DNA from 2 places in the Halomonas sp. BLK-85 genome. Region 1 is predicted to be linked to the other one. Evidence: predicted binding sites of a transcription regulator. Region 1 holds the regulator's gene; the other holds the start of a gene.
The links. Region 1 encodes FNR, which switches genes on or off when oxygen is low (the NO sensors DNR and NnrR bind a similar motif). Its sites were predicted from a motif close to TTGATNTANATCAA; they were not measured.
Positions count from the first base shown of each region.

Region 2: the regulator FNR is predicted to act here: its motif matches at 2,622-2,635, upstream of LL947_RS06065 (cytochrome-c peroxidase).

Region 1 is NZ_CP087731.1:2,604,979-2,612,538, reverse strand. Features, by position in the region: gene LL947_RS11905 (DUF294 nucleotidyltransferase-like domain-containing protein) at 341-2,158, shown strand; gene ttcA (tRNA 2-thiocytidine(32) synthetase TtcA) at 2,270-3,199, shown strand; gene fnr (fumarate/nitrate reduction transcriptional regulator Fnr) at 3,203-3,949, opposite strand; gene hemN (oxygen-independent coproporphyrinogen III oxidase) at 4,010-5,440, opposite strand; gene LL947_RS11885 (sulfite exporter TauE/SafE family protein) at 5,608-6,303, opposite strand; gene ccoS (cbb3-type cytochrome oxidase assembly protein CcoS) at 6,300-6,536, opposite strand; gene LL947_RS11875 (heavy metal translocating P-type ATPase) at 6,533-7,560, opposite strand, start outside.
Region 2 is NZ_CP087731.1:1,359,164-1,366,723, forward strand. Features, by position in the region: gene LL947_RS06055 (PqiA/YebS family transporter subunit) at 1-306, opposite strand, end outside; gene LL947_RS06060 (calcium/sodium antiporter) at 468-1,442, shown strand; gene LL947_RS06065 (cytochrome-c peroxidase) at 1,511-2,488, opposite strand; gene msrP (protein-methionine-sulfoxide reductase catalytic subunit MsrP) at 2,748-3,716, shown strand; gene LL947_RS06075 (protein-methionine-sulfoxide reductase heme-binding subunit MsrQ) at 3,751-4,350, shown strand; rRNA gene LL947_RS06080 (16S ribosomal RNA) at 4,657-6,189, shown strand; tRNA gene LL947_RS06085 (tRNA-Ile) at 6,276-6,352, shown strand; tRNA gene LL947_RS06090 (tRNA-Ala) at 6,475-6,550, shown strand; rRNA gene LL947_RS06095 (23S ribosomal RNA) at 6,973-7,560, shown strand, end outside.

The DNA of each region.
Region 1 (7,560 bases):
CATCCTGCAGGCTATGGGACAATAGTCTAGAAGGCCTGAGAGTTGCTATTTTGTAAGCTGTTCGGGCGATCCGGTGTCTCCAGTCGGACTATGGGTAGCTGTTCGGGAATTCTCTGGTGGGCCTGCCGAGTGACACTTTCTGGCAGTTTGCGCGTATCGTCTGGATATACTGCAGTACTGAGTCAATACTTTATAGTGGCGTCAGCGGTCGTTTTTTTGCAGCAGTGAGATGCGCCAGCTGATGCTGGTTTACCAGCTAACACCCGCGACGATCAGCGCGCTATGCATACTGCCTGGCAGTGTTACGACGTTGAATACGCCAACCAATGAGGTGACCATCATGGTCGAAGTGGATCTGACGCAACCCCCCTTTAACATGCTCGACGAGACGGGCCGCGAAGAGGTGCGCCGTAGTCTGGATATGGTGTATTACGATCGTGACGAGATCATTCTTGAAACAGGACAAACGGGAGAGCATGTTTTTCTGATTCACAGGGGGGAAGTGGCTGAAGTTGATCCTACCTTGCCTTCATCGACGTCCAGAATCGGTCACTACACGGCGGGCGACCTGTTTGGTGCGATCAGTATCCTGAATGGAAAAAGCCGTTACCGCTTTATCGCAGAACAGGAGTGCCTGTGCTATCTGCTGCCCAAGGCACTCTTTCAGCAGCTATGTGCTGATTATCCTGATTTCAGTGATTTTTTCCGTCAGACCCTGGCGCACAAAGCGCGCCTGATGACCGAAAAGCGCGCTGAAGGCGGAGTGACCATGGCAGGCTTCATGCTGGCCCAGGCCAAGGAATGCATGCGCGAGCCAGTGATGATGGATGCCAATGCCGATATAACTGACGCGGTCAGGCAGCTGAACGAGCGGCATGCTGATAGCGTTCTGGTCATGCATGAGGGCGCACCCGGCATGGTCACCAAGACAGATCTGCTGAATGCTCTGGTCATGGATGGGCGGGCGCAAAGTAACCCTGTGGTGGATATCGCCCATTTCTCTCTGGTAACGGTCACGCCGCAACAATACCTGTTTGAAGCCCTGGTGCTGATGACGCGCCACAAGGTATCCCGGGTGGTGGTGGTTGAGCGTGAGACCGTCAAGGGCGTGGTTGAGTTGACCGATGTGCTCAGCTACTTTTCCAGCCGCAGCTATGTGGTCAGCCTGCAGGTCGAGCAGGCCAGTGACCTGGAGACTCTGGCAGCGGCCAGCCAGCGCACGCCTGAACTGGTCAAGGCATTGATGGCGCAAGGGGTCAAGTTGCGTTTTGCCATGGACCTGTTGGCGGCATTGAACGGGCGGATCATCAGCAAGGCATGGCAGTTTACCGTTGACCCTCAATTCAATGCTGATAGCTGCCTGATGGTGATGGGCAGCGAAGGGCGCGGTGAACAGATCCTGAAAACCGATCAGGATAATGGCCTGATTCTGGAGGACCATCTTCAATGGCCGGGGCTGGAAGATGACATGCAGCGTCTGACCGATACCCTGATCAAGCTGGGATACCCCCCCTGCCCGGGAAATATCATGGTATCCAACCCGGAGTGGGTGGGTACGGTCAGCCAGTGGCAGCAGCGGATTGCTCGTTGGGTTGAGGCGCGCGACGGAGACAGTCTGATGAAGCTGGCCATCATGCTTGATGCCCATGCGGTCGCCGGTAATCCAGCGCTGCTGGAGCGTGTGCGCAGCACCCTGTTTGAAGCCGGGGCCAAGGATGAGTTACTGCTTTCCTACTTCGCGCGCACCACGCTGCGCTTTTCTACTCCGTTGACCCTGTTTGGTTCATTGAAGAAACGTCAACACGGAATCGATATCAAGAAAGGCGGTATCTTTCCCATTGTGCATGGGGTACGCACCATGGCGTTGGAACGCGGGATACTGGCCACATCGACGCTCGACCGGCTGGATGCCCTGGTCGAGGATGGCCGCCTGAAACGTCGCTTTGCCGACGACCTGGGGGAAGCCTTGGCCCTGTTTACCGAGTTACGTCTGAAGCAGCAGCTGGAAGAGGGCGAAGCGAATGTTACCAAGCGCTCTGACCGGGTCGTGGTGCAGGAGCTTTCTTCGCTGGAACGTGACCTGATGCGTGAAGCCCTGCATATCGTCAAGGATCTCAAGCAGCGCCTGTCCCACCGTTATCACCTTGAATATTCATGATGAAAGGGGCATTCCAGGCCGTCGGCAATGAGCAGAATAGCTGCTAGAATACGCGGCCTGAAATAGCCGTTGAATATTTTATGCTGCAGCACGACTGTCCGGGCCCTGTCTATGCCAACCATGATGTCTTCACCGCAAGCGGTCAATGCCGCTGCTGACCGAGTCGACCCTGTTCCGAGCGAAACAGCGTCGCGTCATAGCGCTGAGCAGGCGCGACAGAAACGCCAATTCGACAAGCTGCAAAAGCGTCTGCGTCGCTGTGTCGGTCATGCCATTATTGATTACCGCATGATCGAGGAAGGTGACAAGGTAATGGTGTGCCTTTCCGGCGGTAAGGACAGCTACACGATGCTGGAGATCCTGCGCAACCTTCAGCGTAACGCGCCGGTGAGTTTTTCTCTGGTCGCGGTCAATCTGGATCAGAAGCAGCCGGGTTTTCCTGAACATGTCCTGCCCGAATATCTGGAAAAACTCGGGGTGGACTATCATATCCTGGAGCGTGATACCTACTCGGTGGTCAAGGAGAAAACCCCGGAAGGCAAGACCACCTGTTCGCTTTGCTCGAGGCTGAGGCGCGGTTCCCTGTATGGCTTTGCCGAACAGATTGGCGCCAACAAGGTGGCGTTGGGGCATCATCGGGAAGACATTCTGGAAACCCTGTTTCTTAACATGTTCTTTGGTGGCAGCCTGAAAGCCATGCCACCCAAGCTGTTATCAGATGATGGCAAGAATATCGTTATTCGCCCTCTTGCTTACTGCAAGGAAGCGGACATTGCCGAGTTTGCCAGTCAGATGGCCTTTCCGATCATTCCCTGCAATCTGTGTGGCTCGCAGCCCAACCTGCAGCGCCAGGTGGTCAAGGAAATGCTGGCAGAGTGGAATAAAAAGCACCCCGGGCGGCTGGAAAGCATGTTCAGGGCGGTAACCAATGTTGCCCCGTCCCAACTGGCGGATCGTCAACTGTTTGATTTTGCCGGTCTTGAAGCCAAGCAGGCCGACCTGATGGCCGACCGTATCCAGGCGTTTGAGGTCGGTTCCTGAGGGTTATCCGGCGTCTTCGATGTCTTCTTCGGCCAGGGTCAGCAGCAGCGGCATATCGAGAATGTTCACTTCCCGGCCGGAAACGGCGACGACCCCCTGGTTCTGGAAACGGCTGAGTATGCGACTGACGGTTTCCACCGCAAGCCCCAGGTAATTGCCGATATCTGCCCGAGACATGGAAAGCCGGAAGCTGTAGGGGGAATAGCCACGGCGCCGGAAGCGCTCGGACAGCGTGATCAGGAACGTCGCCAGGCGCTGATCGGCGGTCTTGCGCGAGAGCAGTCGCATCATGCGCCGGTCATCGCGCAGCTCCTTGCTCATGCTGCGGTACAGCTGACCTCGCAATTCCGGCAATTCGGCCGCGAGCAACTCCAGGCGGTCAAAAGGGATCTCGCAGACCGTGGTGGTTTCCAGCGCGACCACGCTGCCCGGATAGTGCTGTTCATCAATCCCGTCCAGCCCGGCCAGTTCGCTGGGCAGATAGAAATTGGTCAGCTGGTCGGTGCCGCCACCTTCGGTGGTCAGCTGTTTAAGGCTGCCGGAACGCACGGCAAACACGCTGGTGAAGCGGTCTCCCTGACGAAACAGGGGCTCGCCTTTTTTCAACGGCGCACGCCGACGGATGATGGCATCAAACTGGCTCATGTCATCCAGCTCAAGGGCCAGGGGCAGGCATAGCGAGCTGAGACTGCATGTCTGGCAGCGCGCCTCATTGAGCCGGGCTCGCCGACGGGTCATGGGTTCCGGCATGGGCTCCTCCTTGGAAAGATAGCGCTTTCATTATGAAAGCAAGAGCCCATGCCGACAAGCCTAAACAATCCGCGAATATCGCTGAGTGGTATCGTCGGGTAGATGTGCGTCAAAGGCCATGGCCAGGTGACGGATCAGCAACCGACCGATGGGTGTGGCGCGAAGCAGGTCGCCTTCCTGTTCCATCAGGCCATCGTGCAGCGGGCCCTGTAGACGCGCCAGGGTAGTAGCAAAGTAACGCGGCGCATCAATGTTCCAGCGTTTGCTCACCTCGGCCAGGTCGATCTGCATATCGCACATCAGGCGTTCGATCACGTCCCGGCGAATCAGGTCATCGGTGTTCAGGCGTAAACCCTTGACCGTGGCCAGCTGGCCACTGTCCAGCGCTTGCTCATAGCTTGCCAGGTCCGTCGGGTTCTGGGCGTAGACATCATTGACCCGCGAAATGGCTGATACGCCCAGACCTACCAGGTCACACTGGGCATGGCTTGAATAACCCTGGAAGTTGCGCTGCAGGCTGCCTTCACGTTGCGCCACGGCCAGGCTGTCATCGGGGCGGGCAAAGTGATCCATACCGATATGCACATAGCCTGCGCTGGTCAGCATATCAATGGTGGTATGCAGGATATCCAGCTTCTCTTCGGCGCTTGGCAGGTCACTTTCATTGATGCGCCGCTGCGGTGCAAAGCGTTGAGGCATGTGGGCATAATTGAATACCGATAGGCGTGCCGGGTTAAGATCTATCACCTGGCGCAGGGTATCGGCAAACCCCGCCTGGCTCTGATGTGGCAGGCCGTAGATGAGATCAAGGTTCAGCGAGCGAAAGCCAAGGCGGTGGGCTTCCTCCATCAGGGTTTCCGTCAGCACGCGAGGCTGGACGCGGTTGATGGCTTTCTGTACCACAGGATCAAGGTCCTGCACGCCCAGGCTGATGCGGTTGAAGCCGAGTGATTGCAGGTGGCGCAGGGTGAATACATCCGCCTCGCGGGGGTCGATCTCGATGGCGTAGTCGCGGCTTGGCGAGGATGACAGGCCAAAGCGCGCATCCAGACGATCAATGACGTCGCTCATCTGGCTCAGGGTCAGAAATGTGGGCGTACCGCCGCCCCAGTGCAGCTGTTCAACGTTGCGGGTGGTATCCAGGTGCTGCGAGGTTAGCACCATCTCCCGGTCCAGGCGTGACAGGTAAGGCTCGGCCAGCGCGGTGTTCTTGGTAGCAATCTTGTTGCAGGCGCAATAGAAGCAGATCTTGCGGCAAAAAGGCACGTGTACATAAAGCGACAGCGGCTTTCGAGTGGCGTTGCTGCGTTCCAGCGCGGCGGTGAAATCATCGGCGCCAAACTGATCGTGAAACGACAGCGCCGTGGGGTAGGAAGTATAGCGCGGTCCGCTTTTATCGTAGCGGCGCAAGAGCGCTTCATCCCAGCCCGGGTTAGTGGGCGTTGCCGCTCTGTCAGCGGTTGAGGTAGCAGCGAGAGCGTGAACGGCCATGACGAAACTCCATTACCAGGAAAACAGGGATTAAACCCCATCCTACTCCTGGTGAGTCCGGTAAGAATTGAGCTGCGTCAAGGAAGCACGCGTGTCGTTGGAAAGCCGGTAAGGGCGGGTCAGCCAAGGCAAGGTGGAGGCCCCTGTCGGTTGTATGACCCGGGCGTTCAGTAGCTATGGGATACCGCCAGGTCATAAAGCTGCCACAGCGCAAACGCGATGATGCTAAGGGCGGCGATACTGCGCGTAGTGGGATGACGAATCAGCCCGCTCAGCTGTCGTGCGGCAATCCCGGTCGCCAGCAGGGCGGGCAGGGTGCCCAGGCCAAAGGCGCCCATCAGCAAGGCTCCTTCCAGCGGGTCGGCAATCGCCAGGCTCCAGGCCAGCATGGAATAGACCAGGCCGCAGGGTAGCCAGCCCCATACGGCGCCCAGAGCAAAGGCCTGGGGGAGTTTGACCACCGGCATCAAGCGCCGTCCAAAAGGTTCAATATGTTTCCATACGCGCCGCCCGACGGCCTCCACCTTGAGCAGGCCCTTCCACCAGTTGGCGATATATAGCGCCATCAGGATCAGCATGACAGCGGCAAAGGCCTGTAGCGCCATGCCGGCACTGGGAGACAGCGAAAGCAGGGTGCCCAGCGCTGCCACGCTGGCACCGGCGATCATGTAGCTCAGAATGCGGCCCAGGTTGTAGCTTAATAAAAGCCCGCCCAGGCGAGCCGGCTGGCGCATGCTGGGAGGAACGGCAAAGGTCAGGGCGCTCATGATACCGCCACACATGCCAATGCAGTGAGCGCCTCCCATCAAGCCAAAAATGAAGGCTGCCAGCATGGGGGGCAGGTCAAAGCCTGTCGGGTTCATGGTTGTTCACTGTCGTTGGGTGGCTTGCGGCTGGCGCTTTTTTTCTCGCGTGCCTGCTGGCGGCGCTGGCGTTCTTCCTGAGACAGGTCGTTCTCATCCTCATCAAACAGGATGCGGTGGGCCGGGCCCTCAAGGTCGTCAAACTGTTCATGCTTGACCGCCCAGAAAAATGCCCAGACGGCCAGCCCGAGAAGAATAAGCGACAGTGGGATAAGCAGATAGAGAATGGTCATGCGGATACCGGTTTGGGAGTAGGGGTTACAGCAGGCGTTGGCCGGCGGCTTTTCCAGCGGCTCAGGCGCAGCGCATTGCCCACCACTATCAGCGAGCTGAATGACATGCCCAGCGCTGCCAGCCAGGGCGGCACCCATCCAAGGGCGGCCAGCGGCAGGGCCGTAAAGTTGTAACACACTGACCAGATCATGTTCTGGCGCATGATACGCCGGGTCGCCCGCGAGATGTCAACGGCATCGGCAATGCGCAACAGGCGCGGATTAAGCAGCACCGCATCCGCGCGAGTGCGAGCCAGGTCGGTCGCGCCGTTCATGGCAATGGCCACATCCGCGCCGGCCAGCACCGGAACATCATTGATGCCGTCGCCCACCATGACGACGCATTCGCCTTTTTCCTGCAAGGCCTGAAGGTGAGCAAGCTTGCCTTCCGGGCTGGCGCCGGCCTGCCAGGACGCGATGCCAAGCTGTTCGGCAAGCTCCTTGACCGTTGCGGTCGTGTCGCCGGATAGTAGCTCGACGGCAATACCGTTGGCTTTCAGGGCGGCAATGGTCTCCCCGGCATCATCGCGCACGCCGTCATACAGGCGGAACCAGGCTCTGGGCATAGCGTTTTCGCTGAGCAACAGCCATTGGCCCGGGCCGGGAGCGATTGGCGTGGCCTCCTGGCAGGCAAAGGCGGGCTTGCCCAGCCGCCATAGCGCGCCCTCAATGGCGCCTTCAAGCCCCTGGCCGGTGAGGCTGCGCAGACCAGTCGCCTGCAGGGTCGCATTCCGGTAAGGGCGAAACGCGCGCGCAATCGGGTGTTCGGAGCGTGACTCCAGAGCAGCGGCAATCGCTCTGGCGCGCTCAGCATCCAGATCGCTGCTGCACAGGCGCGTCTCGGTCAGCTGCATCTCGCCGCGGGTCAGGGTGCCGGTCTTGTCAAAAATCACCCGGGTGGCACTGGAGAGCGACTCGAGGGCATCCGCACGGGTAATCAGCACGCCACGTTGACGCAGTTGGCCGTGCCCGGCGGTCAGGGCGG
Region 2 (7,560 bases), 1.2 Mb from region 1:
ACTGACGCTAAAGCGTACAAACGGGAATGACACGGCAAGAACAAGGGCTACAAGCGCCGAAATGGCCAGAGCCATACTGCGTTGTGCCGGGTAACGATGGCGTTTGACCAGCGTATGTTTACAACGTGGGCAACAGGCTTTTTCACCTGACTCCAGGGGGGGGAGGGCAGATACCCAATCGCACTCATGGCACGCTCTTAACCGCCTGCGTTGTGTTCTGGTTTCAGGCGGTGAGAGGTCGGCATAGGACGCCGAGGCGGCAAGCTTTCGAAAACGTGCCTTGGCCAGTTCAGGGCGCGTCATCATTGAACGTTGCTGTATTTTCATATACCGGCCTTGTCAATAAGCTGATAGTGAGCCTTGATGTCCCGATATAAGCGCAGGCGACGAATTACTTGACTATTTTAAAGGTCTACCCAAGGCTGCTGTCGTTATTGTGCATATCGGGAATGAATAAAGGAAATGTAATGTTAATGCCTGTGCTTGCCGTACTCCTCGGACTTGTCCTTCTCATCTGGAGCGCGGAAAAATTTATTGATGGTGCTGCTGCTACGTCGCGCTGGTTGGGCCTTTCACCGCTGTTGATCGGGATGTTGGTGATCGGTTTTGGAACATCAGCACCTGAAATGATGGTGTCAGTGTTGGCCGCTATCCAAGGTAGTCCGGGTCTGGCAGTCGGTAATGCGTATGGATCCAATATAGCCAACATCGGGCTGGTACTGGGTGCTGTTGCTTTGTTGGCGCCTTTGGCCGTTGATTCTGGTGTGGTACGTCGAGAAATGCCGGTATTGCTTGCGGTGACCCTCTTGACGGGGTGGATGCTGCTGGATGGATGGGTATCCCGTTGGGAAGCGGTGCTATTGCTCGCCGTTCTGGTGTTGCTGATAACCATCAGTATCATTTACTCCCGTAGCAGCCAGGATGATGCGTTTGTTGACGAAGTCTCGGCGACATTGGAAAACCAGCCCATGTCTCGCGGTAACGCACTGATGTGGACGCTGGTTGGTCTGACCCTGTTGATTATCAGTTCACGTCTGTTGGTATGGGGGGCCGTTGATATTGCCGTGGCGTTTGGGGTCAGCGAGCTGATTATTGGACTGACGGTTGTTGCAATCGGCACCTCGCTTCCTGAGCTGGCTTCTTCAATCAGCGCGTTACGTCGCAAAGAGCATGAAATGGTGCTGGGTAATGTGGTGGGATCGAACCTGTTCAATACGCTGGGCGTCGTGGGCCTCGCGGGTATTATCGTGCCGATTGAGACGGGCAGCGAGGTCCTGACCCGTGATTGGTTGGTCATGTTGGTAATGACAGTGATGATGATGCTATTTGCTTTTTCCTGGCGAGGGCGCACGCGTCTTATCAATCGTTGGGAAGGCGGCTTTCTGCTTCTGGTATTTGTTGCTTACACCTTGTATATGATTTCAGTGGTTGTCGCTAGCTGACCCTGATCGAAAAACTGCTAGCGGCGAACCACTAGCAGTCTCATAACGCGTCATTTCAGGTCGTGATATCAGGGAAGTGCCGGAATCTCGAACTCTGGCATCTCACCTGTGAGGGTGTGCAAGAAGGCAGTGATATCGTCAACAGTCTCTTGTTCGAACTCACGACCCAGCATCTCCTCGCCCATGATAGCAACAGCTTCTTCAAGCGTTTCGGTCGCGCCGTTGTTCATGTAGGGATAGGTAACCGCGACATTGCGTAAAGTGGGAGTCCTGAAGCGGTATTTGTCGCTCTCTTCACCTGTTACCAGATAGCGTCCCAAGTCCTCAGAGCCAGGCACCTGAATGGCGTGGAACTGACTGTCTGTCAGAGCAGGACCGCGGTGGCATGCGACGCAGCCATTGTCTACAAAGGCAACCATGCCATCTTTGGCCTGTTGGCTGATGGCGTTTTCATCACCACTGAGATAAAGGTCAAACGGAGAGTTTGGTGTGTTCAGCGTACGTTCGAAAGCTGCCATGGAATACGCCAGGTTCTCGCCACTGATCGGATCATCATCGTCAGGAAAGGCTTCGGCAAACTTTTCACGATAAATTTCAAATTCAGTCAGCCGTTCCAGAGCGACATCCAGGTCCATGGCCATTTCAACATCCGCTTCTATCGGGCCTAGCGCCTGTCCTTCAAGATCTGGTTCCCGCCCATCCCAGAATTGAGAACCCAAAAAAGCGCTATTGAGAACAGTAGGTGTATTGCGTTCGCCCACCTGTCCGTCATGCCCAGTTGCTCTCGGAATCCTGTCAGCCCATCCCAGAGCCGGGTTATGGCAGGTGGCACAGCTGATAACACCGCTGGATGAAATGCGCGGTTCAAAAAACAGCATGTTGCCCAGCTCAATCTTCGCCGGCGTCATTGAATTATCTGCCGGTATGGGTGGCAGATGGGGTAAGGGTTCAAAGCGGTCCTTATAGCTTTGCAGATCTTCGGCCATTACCATGCCACCAGGAATCATGGCGGCCGCCGCAATCATTACTGGTAGTGTCTTTTTCATGTGATTTCCCCCTTGCATCAATCACTCTCAGGTGAGAGCTCTATAACTGGCTAAGCCCAAGCCAGCGTTACTTATAGTAAGTCTTAGTTGTGATTGAAATTCAACCTAGCAAAACACTCAGAAAATCCAAATATTGAGCTAGGTCAGTATTTGCCTGTATTTTTATAGTAGATTCAGTAAGAGAGTGAATATTCTTTTATTAGTAATATTTTATTTATTGTTAAATCCTTCGACGGATTCTCATGACCCTAGGGCTCTTATGAAACGTTATCGCTACCCGGCCGTCGCGGCATCTGAAATTACCCCTCAACATGTTTTTGAAAATCGTCGGCGTTTTCTTCGTCAAGGCGCGACCTTCGGGGCGGCTTTGAGCCTTGCACCCGGTATGCTGCTATCTGCACGGGCTAGTGCGTGGCAGCAAACGTTTGCTGATAAGATTCAGCAAGGTGTCAATGAAAAGGACTTCGCTGCAGGCGAGTCCATCACTTCAGTAAAGGATGCAACCACGTATAACAATTTCTACGAGTTCGGTGTGCGTAAGAGTGATCCTGAAGTGTATGCCCACAAGCTGAAAACAGACCCATGGCGCGTCAGTATAGAAGGTCAGTTTGAAAATACGGCCGAAGTGAATTTTGAAGATATACTAAGCCGCTATACGCTTGAAGAGCGAATTTATCGCCTGCGTTGTGTTGAAGCATGGTCAATGGTCATCCCCTGGGTGGGCTTTCCTTTAGCTGATCTGCTCAAGCATCACGGCTTGACATCACGTGCAAAGTATATTGAGTTTGAGTCTATTCTTGACCCCGAGAACCTACGCGGACAGCGTAGTTCAATTATCGAGTGGCCCTACCGAGAGGCGTTGAGAATCGATGAAGCTATGCATCCCTTGACCATATTAGCGGTAGGTATGTACGGAGAAAGAATGCCCAATCAGAACGGTGCTCCTATGCGACTGGTAGTGCCGTGGAAGTACGGCTTCAAGAGCATCAAGTCAGTAGTGGCCATCCGCGCTCTGGAGGATAAACCCACAACGTCCTGGGTAGCTCAGAATCCAGAAGAGTACGGCTTCTACGCTAATGTGAATCCTGACGTCGACCATCCCCGTTGGTCACAAGCCCGCGAAAGGCGAATCGGAGAAGGGGGGCGGAGAGAAACCTTGATGTTTAATGGTTACGCGGATGAAGTAGCTCAGCTTTACGCCGATATGGATCTCCAAAAAGATTACTGAGGCCGTCCTCATACAAACGGGGTTACTTTTTTTGATGATGACTGCTGCATTCAGGGTTCTACTATTTCGTTGTTTTGTTCTGTGTACGGGTGTGACGCCGGGTCTAATTCTGATCTGGCTATGGCTTCAAGGCAGCCTGGGTGCCAACCCCGCAGAGGCAGTCTTGCATTTCACCGGTAGAACAGGATTGATTTTATTACTCATCACCATAGCGTTCAGCCCTGCTTTCAGGCTGACCGGTTGGCGCGGAATAATGATTGCGCGACGGCAGATGGGTTTATGGGCTTTTTTCTGGCTGCTAGCCCATATGCTGACCTGGTTCGGCTGGGATCAATACTGGGATTGGCAATGGATCTGGCATGATATCTGGGCGCTTCACTATGTTCGCTACGGTGTGATGGCGTTACTGTTGCTGGTGCCTTTGGCTTTGACGTCACCCCAATGGGTGCCGCAAAAAATGGGGTGGTCAGCGTGGCATTGGTTGCATCGTCTCATTTATGTGTCTGCAGGATTGGGGGTCTATCATGTGTGGGAGCTGACCCGTGCTGATTATACGATGCCTCTGATCTTTGCTTTGGTGCTGGCCGGGCTGGTTGTTTTTAGGTCGATTGACGCCTTGGTTCATCGTCAGTAGTCACCAAGGATATATGGATCAAAGTGTCTGTTTGGCCTTTGTTCCCAAAACGTCTGTAAAAAGGTTGACCGAGGGAAAAACATTGGTATGATACGCATCCATTGAAGGCCACGTAGCGGCATTCAAGCTCTTTAAAAATTTGATCAGGTAATTCATGTGGGCGCTTGCCGATGAGGGTGATAAATCACCAACTATCAAGGCAAGCGGTCATGGCAATGTAAATTGAAATGAATTCGTTTGACCCTTGAGCCAAGTTTGATGCGCTTCTGTTGCCCCAGGGTGACAGGTAAGCATCACAATGATTTTAAACTGAAGAGTTTGATCATGGCTCAGATTGAACGCTGGCGGCAGGCCTAACACATGCAAGTCGAGCGGTAACAGATCCAGCTTGCTGGATGCTGACGAGCGGCGGACGGGTGAGTAACGCATAGGAATTTACCCGATAGTGGGGGATAACCTGGGGAAACTCAGGCTAATACCGCATACGTCCTACGGGAGAAAGGGGGCCTTGGCTCCCGCTATCGGATGAGCCTATGCCGGATTAGCTGGTTGGTGAGGTAATGGCTCACCAAGGCGACGATCCGTAGCTGGTCTGAGAGGATGATCAGCCACATCGGGACTGAGACACGGCCCGAACTCCTACGGGAGGCAGCAGTGGGGAATATTGGACAATGGGGGCAACCCTGATCCAGCCATGCCGCGTGTGTGAAGAAGGCCCTCGGGTTGTAAAGCACTTTCAGCGAGGAAGAACGCCTGGCGGTTAATACCCGCCAGGAAAGACATCACTCGCAGAAGAAGCACCGGCTAACTCCGTGCCAGCAGCCGCGGTAATACGGAGGGTGCAAGCGTTAATCGGAATTACTGGGCGTAAAGCGCGCGTAGGTGGCTTGATAAGCCGGTTGTGAAAGCCCCGGGCTCAACCTGGGAACGGCATCCGGAACTGTCAGGCTAGAGTGCAGGAGAGGAAGGTAGAATTCCCGGTGTAGCGGTGAAATGCGTAGAGATCGGGAGGAATACCAGTGGCGAAGGCGGCCTTCTGGACTGACACTGACACTGAGGTGCGAAAGCGTGGGTAGCAAACAGGATTAGATACCCTGGTAGTCCACGCCGTAAACGATGTCGACCAGCCGTTGGGTGCCTAGCGCACTTTGTGGCGAAGTTAACGCGATAAGTCGACCGCCTGGGGAGTACGGCCGCAAGGTTAAAACTCAAATGAATTGACGGGGGCCCGCACAAGCGGTGGAGCATGTGGTTTAATTCGATGCAACGCGAAGAACCTTACCTACTCTTGACATCCTGCGAACTTGGTAGAGATACCTTGGTGCCTTCGGGAGCGCAGAGACAGGTGCTGCATGGCTGTCGTCAGCTCGTGTTGTGAAATGTTGGGTTAAGTCCCGTAACGAGCGCAACCCTTGTCCTTATTTGCCAGCACGTAATGGTGGGAACTCTAAGGAGACTGCCGGTGACAAACCGGAGGAAGGTGGGGACGACGTCAAGTCATCATGGCCCTTACGAGTAGGGCTACACACGTGCTACAATGGCCGGTACAAAGGGTTGCGAACTCGCGAGAGTCAGCGAATCCCTTAAAGCCGGTCTCAGTCCGGATCGGAGTCTGCAACTCGACTCCGTGAAGTCGGAATCGCTAGTAATCGTGCATCAGAATGGCACGGTGAATACGTTCCCGGGCCTTGTACACACCGCCCGTCACACCATGGGAGTGGACTGCACCAGAAGTGGTTAGCCTAACGCAAGAGGGCGATCACCACGGTGTGGTTCATGACTGGGGTGAAGTCGTAACAAGGTAGCCGTAGGGGAACCTGCGGCTGGATCACCTCCTTAAACGATGCATCATCCTCGCGGTAAGCGCTCACAATGAATTACCTGATCAGATAATAGAGCAAACGGTAGAAGCTTGACCCCCTCTTGGGTCTGTAGCTCAGTTGGTTAGAGCGCACCCCTGATAAGGGTGAGGTCGGCAGTTCAAGTCTGCCCAGACCCACCAAATTCCTGCGATACTGCGTTAAAATGCTCCTCGTATAGCAGGCTATACGTCGTCGCATTTTGCCTTGTCTCACAGAAATTTATGGCAAGAGGAGGGCTTAGCAAAAGCTTAGCAAAAACATTGGGGCCATAGCTCAGCTGGGAGAGCGCCTGCCTTGCACGCAGGAGGTCAGCGGTTCGATCCCGCTTGGCTCCACCATTACGTCCGATGCTGGGCTGACCATGTTGGGTCAGCGGTTCGAGCGAAACGTCGCACCGCCCGCTTGGCTCCACCATTACGTCCGATGCTGGATTGACCATGTTGGGTCAGCGGTTCGAGCGAAACGTCGCACCGCCCGCTTGGTTCCACCATTACCTGCCATGCTAGCAACCGTTTGTTGTTGTTTTGTGACCATTGATAAGTCAGTTCGCCCGCGGGCGTTGCCTTATCACTGTTCATCGAACAGTCGCTCTTTAACAAGATATAGCAATGCTGATAATCCTTCTGAAGGTCAGCGATTCACAACGCACCGCGTGGTGAGTCCCTGCCCGACGAAGGTGTACGTAATAGTGTTATGTGATACGTCTCAAGCGTATCCGGCACTCGTTATCATTGTGCGACCAGACTCCTTCGGGTTATAGGGTCAAGCAATGAAGCGCACACGGTGGATGCCTAGGCAGCCAGAGGCGATGAAAGACGTGGAAGCCTGCGATAAGGCTCGGCGAGGTGGCAAACAACCTGTGACCCGGGCATTTCTGAATGGGGAAACCCACTCACCAACAGGTGAGTATCTTGCGCTGAACACATAGGCGCAAGAGGCGAACCAGGGGAACTGAAACATCTAAGTACCCTGAGGAAAAGAAATCAACCGAGATTCCCCCAGTAGCGGCGAGCGAACGGGGAGCAGCCCTTAAGCATGTGACTGATTAGACGAAGGCGCTGGGAAGCGCGGCCATAGCGGGTGATAGCCCCATAGTCGAAAATCTGATCATGTGAAATCGAGTAGGTCGGGGCACGAGAAACCTTGACTGAAGACGGGGGGACCATCCTCCAAGGCTAAATACTCCTGGCTGACCGATAGTGAACCAGTACCGTGAGGGAAAGGCGAAAAGAACCCCGGAGAGGGGAGTGAAATAGACCCTGAAACCGTGTGCGTACAAGCAGTCGGAGCGGACATGTTCCGTGACGGCGTACCTTTTGTATAATGGGTCAGCGACTTATATTCCGTG